2 regions of the Bradyrhizobium sp. RDM12 genome follow, and region 1 is predicted to be linked to the other one. Evidence: riboswitches for the same ligand, from Rfam matches in the RefSeq annotation. Region 1 holds a riboswitch; the other holds the start of a gene.

What was found. A riboswitch is a leader RNA that binds a small molecule or an ion and turns the genes downstream of it on or off. The one in region 1 is predicted to bind S-adenosylmethionine.
Region 2: linked by a shared signal. The riboswitch ahead of metX (homoserine O-acetyltransferase MetX) and the one ahead of ACTGJ9_RS03560 (O-succinylhomoserine sulfhydrylase) in region 1 are both predicted to bind S-adenosylmethionine.

The regions. Positions count from the first base shown of each region.
Region 1 covers NZ_CM133064.1:737,385-741,800, forward strand. Annotated here, with positions in the region: gene ACTGJ9_RS03550 (hypothetical protein) at 1-354, opposite strand, end outside; gene ACTGJ9_RS03555 (2'-deoxycytidine 5'-triphosphate deaminase) at 552-1,688, opposite strand; SAM riboswitch at 1,768-1,847, shown strand; gene ACTGJ9_RS03560 (O-succinylhomoserine sulfhydrylase) at 1,918-3,114, shown strand; gene ACTGJ9_RS03565 (SGNH/GDSL hydrolase family protein) at 3,238-4,239, opposite strand; gene ACTGJ9_RS03570 (SGNH/GDSL hydrolase family protein) at 4,252-4,416, opposite strand, start outside.
Region 2 covers NZ_CM133064.1:1,864,381-1,868,796, forward strand. Annotated here, with positions in the region: gene ACTGJ9_RS08890 (prephenate/arogenate dehydrogenase family protein) at 1-537, opposite strand, end outside; gene hisC (histidinol-phosphate transaminase) at 534-1,628, opposite strand; gene ACTGJ9_RS08900 (chorismate mutase) at 1,663-2,511, opposite strand; SAM riboswitch at 2,698-2,777, shown strand; gene metX (homoserine O-acetyltransferase MetX) at 2,871-4,073, shown strand; gene metW (methionine biosynthesis protein MetW) at 4,076-4,416, shown strand, end outside.

The sequences.
Region 1 (4,416 bases):
GCAGATCGCGGTGCCCTTCCAGATCCAGCGCGGCGGCGGATACCGGATCCAGGCTTTGGTATCGCTCTCGTACATGTATTCGACGTGGACGCCGCCGATCCAGTTGGAGAGATAGTGATATTGCGCGGCCGCGACCGCCGGCGGCAGATGGCTGAGCCCAAGCTTTTGCAAGCCCGGCAGGAAGCGCTCCTGCTGCTGACGGCGGAACACGCGAAAGACGAATTCGGCAGCGTCCGCCACGCCGCGCCGCGTGACCACGGTGAGGATGAGGCCGGTGAAATAGGCGTGGTAGAGGTCGGCGACCGCGCGCCAGCGTTTCCATTGGGCATCCTGCCCGGCGTCTGCTGCGGTCATGCTCACTCCCGGCTTGTTGTTTTGCGGGAGTGTGTCATCGCGGATGGGGTGACGCAACCAGGCACGCACTCGCTGTCATCGCCCGGCGAAGACCGGGCGATCCAGTATTCCAGAGAGGGCTGTGATTGAATCGAGAGGCCGCAGCGTACTGGATTCCCCGCCTTCGCGAGGAATGACAGCGAAGGACGCGGATACAGCTACACCCGAAAGTGCTTGCTCAGCTTGAGGCCCTGCGCCTGGTAATTGGAGCCGATGCGCTGGCCGTACATGGCGTCGGGGCGGGCCAGCATCTTCTCGTAGACGAGGCGGCCGACGATCTGGCCGTGCTCGAGGATGAACGGCACTTCGCGCGAGCGCACTTCCAGTACGGCGCGCGCGCCCTGGCCACCGGCGCCGGCATAGCCGAATCCGGGATCGAAGAATCCGGCATAGTGCACGCGGAATTCGCCGACCAAAGGATCGAACGGCACCATCTCCGCGGCGTAATCGGGCGGCACCTGCACGGCTTCCTTGGAGGCGAGAATATAGAACTCGCCGGGATCGAGGATCAGGCTGCCGTCGGGACGGGCCGAGATCGGCTCCCAGAAATCTTCCACCGCGTAGCCGGAGCGACGATCGACATCGACCACGCCAGTGTGGCGCTTGGCGCGGTAGCCGACGAAGCCCGTGCCGTTTGCGCCGGAGAGATCGACCGAGACGGCGACGCCGCCGGCAAGATCCGCATCGTCGACATCGACGAGGCGCTCGGACGCATGCAACGCATCGAGCTCGTCGGCATCGAGGATGGCGTCACCGGTTCGAAAGCGCACCTGCGACAGCCGCGAGCCCTCGCTGACCAGCACCGGAAACGTCTTCGGGCTGATCTCGGCATAGAGCGGGCCGTGATAGCCGGCGCCGATCATGTCGAAACGGCGGGTACCGTCGGCGATCACGCGGGTGAAGACGTCGAGCCGGCCGGTCGAGCTCTTGGGGTTCGCAGCCGCGACGATCTCCGGCGGCAGCGCGAGGCTTTCGAGCAGCGGCACGATGTAGACGCAGTTGGTCTCGAGCACCGCGCCGTCGGCAAGGCTGAACTCGTGCAGCTTCAACTCGTCGATGCGCTCGGCAACGGTGGCGCCGGGGCCGGGCAGGAAGCTCGCGCGCACGCGGTAGGCGACGTCGGCGAGACGCAAATCGAGGCTCGCCGGCTGGATCTGGCTTTCGACGAAATCGTAGGCGGGCAGGATAAGCCCCGCCTCCGCCATCGCCGCGATCATGCGGTCGGGCAGGATACCATTGGCGTCGGCGGCAACCGTGAACGTCAACCGGGGGTCCTCATCAGGGGTCGAATGCATCCGGACATGCCGAAGATACAGTTTTTTACGGCTAGCCGATGGCTGTCTTGACGGAAAGGGCATTGCGGAATATGAGCATGACTTATCCCGTGGTGATTTGAGCCGGCCGGCTTGCAGCCACGTTAAATAAGTCGCTAAACAGGCCGGGGACCTCTGTGATCCCGGCCCGTGGAGATATCCAGGCCGGTTTTTTTGTGACCATTTTCGATGGTCACGCAGAGGAGGTTCTATGTTGAAGTCCCCGGCGTCCGCCACCCAATATCGTCCCGAAACCCGCCTGGTTCATTCCGGCACCCTGCGCTCGCAATATGGCGAGACGTCGGAATCGCTGTTCCTGACCCAGGGCTACGTCTACAACACCGCCGAGGAGTGCGAGGCGCGGTTCAAGGGCGAGGACCCCGGCTTCATCTATTCGCGCTATTCGAACCCGACGATTGCGATGTTCGAGCGGCGCATGATCGAGCTCGAAGGAGCGGAGGCCGCCCGCTCGGCCGCAACAGGCATGGCCGCGGTGACGACCGCCATCCTGGCGCCGTTGAAGGCCGGCGATCACGTCGTCGCATCGCGTGCGCTGTTCGGCTCGTGTCTCTACGTCATTCAGGATCTGCTGCCGCGCTACGGTATCGAGACCACGCTGGTCGACGGTTTCGATCTCGACCAGTGGCAGCGTGCGCTGAAGCCGAACACCAAGACGTTTTTCCTGGAGAGCCCGACCAATCCGACGCTCGACGTGCTCGATATTCCCGGGATTGCCGAGATCGCGCACAGCGGCGGCGCGCGGCTCGTCGTCGACAACGTGTTCGCCACCCCGATCTGGCAGAGCCCGCTCGCGCTCGGCGCCGACGTCGTGGTCTATTCCGCGACCAAGCACATCGACGGCCAGGGCCGTTGTCTCGGCGGCATCATCCTGTCCTCGGAAGCCTTCATCGCCGAACACATTCACAATTTCATGCGCCAGACCGGACCGTCGATCTCGCCGTTCAATGCCTGGGTCCTGCTCAAGGGCCTGGAGACGCTCGGCGTGCGCGTGCGCGCGCAGACGGAGACCGCGGCGCGCATCGCCGACGTGCTGGCGAGCCATCCGAAAATTTCGCGGCTGGTCTATCCCGGCCGCGCCGATCATCCGCAGGCAGCGCTGGTGAAGAAGCAGATGCGCGGCGGCTCGACCCTGGTCGGCTTCGAGGTCAAGGGCGGCAAGCAGGGTGCGTTCCGCGTGCTCAACGAGCTCAAGCTCGCGAAGATTTCCAACAATCTCGGCGACGCCAAGAGCCTCGTCACGCATCCGGCGACCACGACGCATCAGCGGCTGAAGCTCGAAGATCGCGCCGCGCTCGGCATCAGCGAAGGCTTCATCCGCTTCTCGGCCGGGCTCGAGCATGCGGATGATCTGATCGAGGATCTGACGGCGGCGCTGGAGAAGGCGTGAGCGAGCCAGGAGCTCGGTTTCGCAGGATGGGCAAAGCGAATGCGTGCCCTCCGTTCACGATCATACTGCCGATAGATGGTGGGCACGGCGCGCGAAGAGCGCGCCTTTGCCCACCCTACGAGATCACATCGGCCGATACGTCCGCACGTCCGCGGGCACGTTCACGCCCAGCTTGATCTGGCCGACGGAGCGGATGATGTCGTCGCCGAGCAGCTGGGCGAAGCAGGCATAGCCCCAATCGTTCATGTGCAGGCCGTCGGCAATGACAAAGCTCTCGACCGGGAGCGCCTGCTTCTCGTGCCAGTCGCGCATCACCTGGAAGCGCGGGAAGATGCCGACGTGACGAAGCTCGGCGATCTTGCCGAGCAGCTTCACCATCTTGCTTGCGCTTTCCGGACGCTCGGTGACGCGCGGTGAATATTGCGGGTCGACCAGCACGACGTCGGCATCGCCGGCGGCCTGGATACGGGTGATGCCGTCCTCGACGATCTTGGCGGTATCGCCGGGATCGAGGTTGCGCAGCACGGCGTTGGTGCCGACCTGCCAGATCACGAGATCCGGATGGACGTCGATCACCTGCTTCTGGAGCCGCTTCATCATCTCGGGCGCATCCTCGCCGCCGACACCGGCATTGATAACGGTGATGTCAGCGGTGGGATATTGCCGGCGCAGCTGCGCGGCGAGACGGTTCGGATAGTTGAAGTCCGGCGAGCTCGCGCCGTAACCCGCCGTCGACGACGAGCCGAACGCAACGATGACGACGGGCTGTCCGGCCACGAGCTTGTTCGCGACATGCGGCAGCGAGCCCATCGTCTTGGAGCCGCCCCTCGGCGCGAGACACGGCACGCGGCTGAAAATGTCGCCGGCGGATTTCGCGACCTGCTTCACCTTGTCGATGGCGCGCGAGGTGAGGCCGCGCTGATCGGTCGCCTGCTGACCGGTCGCGGCGACCGTGGTCTGGGACGGTGATGCCGGTGCGGGATTAGCAGTCTGCTGCGGCGCGGGCGTCGCCTGGGCAGCCTGAGCGTGAGCAGGTGCCTGCTCCACAGGCGTCAGCATCAGCAGCGCCGCCGCTGCGGGCGCGGCCAGCCATGTCGACCGGCCAAAAGGGCGGAGAGAACTCATTAACGCTAGACCTCAATTTTGCTGCTGGGCCGGCCCCAGATGGGCAGCGTCGATCACGAACTGTGCCAACGCCCGGCCGATGCAATCATGGACCTGTTTCGCCAGCTCAGGGCCCCGGGAGGGGCTGAACAGGTCGAACTGACCCTGATCATTCCACTGCCGCATCATCGCGAAACG
Region 2 (4,416 bases), 1.1 Mb from region 1:
CGTCATCACCTCGACCTTGGCACCCATCGCCGCCCAGAACGCGCGCAGATGCGCGGTGGCGGCGGCGTCGGTGCCTTCCGGCGGCGTCAGAATGCACCAGCGGTTGATGAAGAGCTCGGCGAATCCGGAATCCGGCCCCGAATGCTCGGTGCCCGCGACCGGGTGCGCCGGCACGAAATGAACATTCTTCGGCAGGTGCGGCGCCATGTCCCTGACGATTGCGCCCTTGACCGAGCCGACGTCGGAAATAACGGCGCCCGGCTTGAGAAAGCCTGCAATCTCCTGCGCCACCGGCCCGCAGGCGCCGACGGGAATGCAGAGGATGACGAGATCGGCATCCTTCACCGCTTCCGCATTGGTCGCCACGACCTGGTCGACGATGCCGAGCTCGAGCACCCGCGCACGCGTCTTCTCCGAGCGCGCGGTGGTGACGATCTCGGAAGCCAGGCCCTGAAGCTTGGCAGCACGCGCGATCGAACCGCCGATCAGACCGAAGCCGATCAGCGCGACGCGCTTGAAGTGCGGATCCACGCTCATTTGCCGGCCATGAAGTCGCGCAAGCCGTCGACGACGAGGCGGTTGGCCTCTTCGGTGCCGATAGTCATGCGCAGTTCATGGTGCAGGCCGTAGTTCTTCAGCGCGCGCAGCACGAGGCCACGCTTGGTGAGATAGGCATCGGCCGCGTCCGATGTCTTGCCTTCTTGCGGGAAATGGATCAGCACGAAATTGGCGACGCCCGGCGTCACCTTCAGCCCGAGCCTGGTGATCTCCTCGGTCAGCCAGTTGCGCCAGGTCTCGGTGAACTGCTTCGACATCGCCTGATGCGCGGTGTCCTCGATCGCGGCGACGGCGGCGTACATGGCCGGCGTCGACACGTTGAACGGACCGCGGATGCGGTTGATCGCGTCTATGATGTGCTCGGGGCCGAACATCCAGCCGATACGCAGCGCGGCGAGGCCGTGGATTTTGGAGAAGGTATGCGTCACCACCGTATTCTCGGTGGTCGCAACGAGCTCGATCCCCATCTCGTAGTCGTTGCGCGAGACGTAGTCGCAATAGGCGGCATCCAGCACCAGCAACACGTGCGACGGCAGGCCGGCACGCAGGCGCTTGACCTCGTCGAACGGGATATAGGTGCCGGTCGGGTTGTTGGGATTGGCGAGCCAGACCAGCTTCGTTTTCGGCGTCACCGCCTTGAGGATGGCATCGACGTCGCAGGTCAGGTTCTTCTCCGCCGCGATCACGTTCTTGGCGCCGACCGCCATGGTCGCGATCGGGTAGACCAGGAAGCCGTGTGTGGTCGAGATCGCCTCGTCGCCGTGGCTGAGATAGGTGTGGGCGAGCAGGTTGAGGATTTCGTCCGAGCCGGCACCGCAGATGATGCGGTTCGGATCGAGCCCGAAAGAACGGCCGATCGCCTCGCGCAGCACGCGCGAGGTTCCTTCGGGATAGTCTTCCAGATGATCCGCGACGCGCTTGAAGGCCTCGATCGCCTTGGGCGAGGGTCCGAACGGCGTCTCGTTGGCCGACAGCTTGAACACCTTGCGGCCCGGCTCCGCGACCGGACTCTTGCCAGGCGTGTAGGGCGCAATATCGAGAATGCCGGGATTCGGCACGGGGCGGGACATCTTCAACTCCGGATAGGCCAGATCTGTTCGCGATTTACGATTTCGACCCGGTCGGGGGCACCGTATAGCGCGTTGCGTGGCTGCCGACGAGGGCCGTGGAGCGCACCGAGGCTCCTGCTTCGATCAGGGCAGCCCTGATTTTGTCGATGCTGGTGGCGCTCGTGACCGAGACCAGCAGCGCCGCGCCATCGAAGGCGGTATCGGGCACCGCCACGATCTCGGCAAGCGGCGACAGGGCGCGTGCGACCTCGGCGTTCCACCCCGAGACTCGCACACTGAAGGTCTCGACCTCTGTCACCACAGCGCTGTCGGCGACGCGCGAGATCGCGAACACCGGCAGTGCGGCCGGATGGTCGGCGCGCTCGACGAAGGGCAGTCGCGCGATGATTTTTGGCGCGCCGTCCGCTTCCAGCTCCAGCCACCACGGCGTGCGGCTCGAGGTCGCCGAGACCAGCGCCAGATCGCCCTTGGATTTCGCCACCGCTTCGACCGCGGCCTGCGCGCTGAAATGCGCGACGTAAGGGACTGTGAAGCCGAAATGGAAGCGCACGGAATCGCGCATCGCCGGCTCGCTCACTGAGATGTCGGCATGCACGGAGAACGGCGCCTGGACATAGGTGAAAGTGGAGATGATGACGCGCCAGATGCTCTCGACCGTGTCGAGCGGCAGGATGCCGCGATGGCGTTGCACGATGTCACGCATCATGGAGGCTTCGCGCGCCGGGCGGAACGCCGAGCCGACCTCCTGGGTCTGCTTCACCTGGATCAGGCGGTCGATGATGTCGCCGCGCTGCATCAACAGGCGATGCATGCCCTCGTCGATCGCATCGATCTCCTTGCGCAATTCCTGGAGTGATGGTGGCGCGGGCGGACGTTGGGACATATCTGCGAGGTGCTGTTGCGAGGTGCTGTCGAGAGGCTGCCGTCGAGGTTCTGATTAGGCAGGATAGGCGGCGAAAGCAAAGAGAAATGCAAAGAGAAGTCAGGGTGGTTTCGGCCGGCGGCACGGGGGCAAATTTGGCTGATCCGGACCGCGACTTGACGAAAAGCGCCCAAGCCAGTAGGTTTTTGCCTGTTCCGTGGTCATTTGAGCCGGCCGGCTTGCAGCCACGTTAAAAAACTCGCTAAACAGGCCGGGGACGCTTCCGATCCCGGCCGAACCTATCGTTCAGGCCGGGTTTTTCATGGCCTGATGTCAGTCGCGATCTGAAGTCCGATCGCAAACGAGGTCGATGGTCAGAGATGGTTGGCGTCAAATCGATTCCCAGTCCCGCGATCAGTGCCGACGATCGGTCGCATGAGGTCGATCATCCGAGTTCAGAGGTCGCGCAGTTCGGCGCCGACCAGCCGCTGCGGCTCGATTGCGGCATCGATCTCACCCCGTTCCAGATCGCCTACAAGACCTATGGCGAGCTCAACGCCGATCGCTCAAACGCCGTGCTGATCTGCCATGCGCTGACCGGCGATCAGCACGTCGCCAATGTGCACCCCGTCACCGGCAAGTCCGGCTGGTGGGAGACGCTGGTCGGCCCCGGCCGTCCGCTCGATCCCAGCCGCTACTTCATCATCTGCTCCAACGTGATCGGCGGCTGCATGGGTTCAACTGGCCCGGCTTCGATCAATCCCGCAACCGGCAAGGTGTGGGGCCTGGATTTCCCCGTCATCACCATCCCCGACATGGTGCGCGCGCAGGCGATGCTGATCGACCGGCTTGGCATCGACACGCTGTTCGCCGTCGTCGGCGGCTCGATGGGTGGCATGCAGGTGCTGCAATGGACTGCGGCCTATCCCAAGCGCGTCTACTCGGCGCTGGCGATCGCCTGTTCGACGCGGCACTCGGCGCAGAACATCGCCTTCCACGAGCTCGGTCGTCAGGCCGTAATGGCCGATCCCGACTGGCACAATGGCGCCTACGCCGATCAGGGTATCCATCCGCATCGCGGCCTCGCGGTCGCGCGCATGGCTGCGCACATCACCTATCTCTCGGACGCCGCGCTGCATCGCAAGTTTGGCCGCCGCATGCAGGACCGCGAACTGCCAACCTTCTCGTTCGATGCCGATTTCCAGGTCGAGTCCTATCTCCGCTATCAGGGCTCGTCCTTTGTCGAGCGTTTTGACGCCAACTCCTATCTCTATCTCACGCGCGCGATGGACTATTTCGACATCGCCGGCGACCATGGTGGTGTGCTGGCGAAGGCGTTCGCCGGAATCGAGACGCGCTTCTGCGTGGTCTCGTTCACCAGCGACTGGCTGTTCCCGACTTCGGAATCCCGTGCGCTGGTGCATGCGCTGAACGCGTCGAGCGCACGGGTGTCGTTCGCCGAGATCGAGACCGATCGCGGCCACGATGCCTTCCTGCTCGACGTGCCTGAATTCTTCGACATCTCCCGCGCCTTCCTGCAATCGGCAGGCAAGGCGCGCGGGCTCACCGGCAAGGACGATTAGCGATGTCTGGGCAGGAAGTGCTGCCGCTGGGCGGCTTGGCGACGGATCAGTCCGGCCCGTTTCGCGCCGACCATCTGCTGGTCGCCGAGATGGTCAAGCCGGGCTCGAAAGTCCTCGACGTCGGTTGCGGCGAGGGCGATCTGCTTCAGTTGCTGGAGACCCGCGGCATCGACGGGCGCGGGATCGAACTGTCGCGCGAGGGCGTCAACCGCTGCGTGGCAAAAGGCCTCGCGGTGGTGCAGGGCGACGCCGACACCGACCTCGTCAACTATCCCGACGACGCCTTCGACTACGTGATCCTGTCGCAGACGCTGCAGGCGACGCGGCAGCCCAAGGTCGTGCT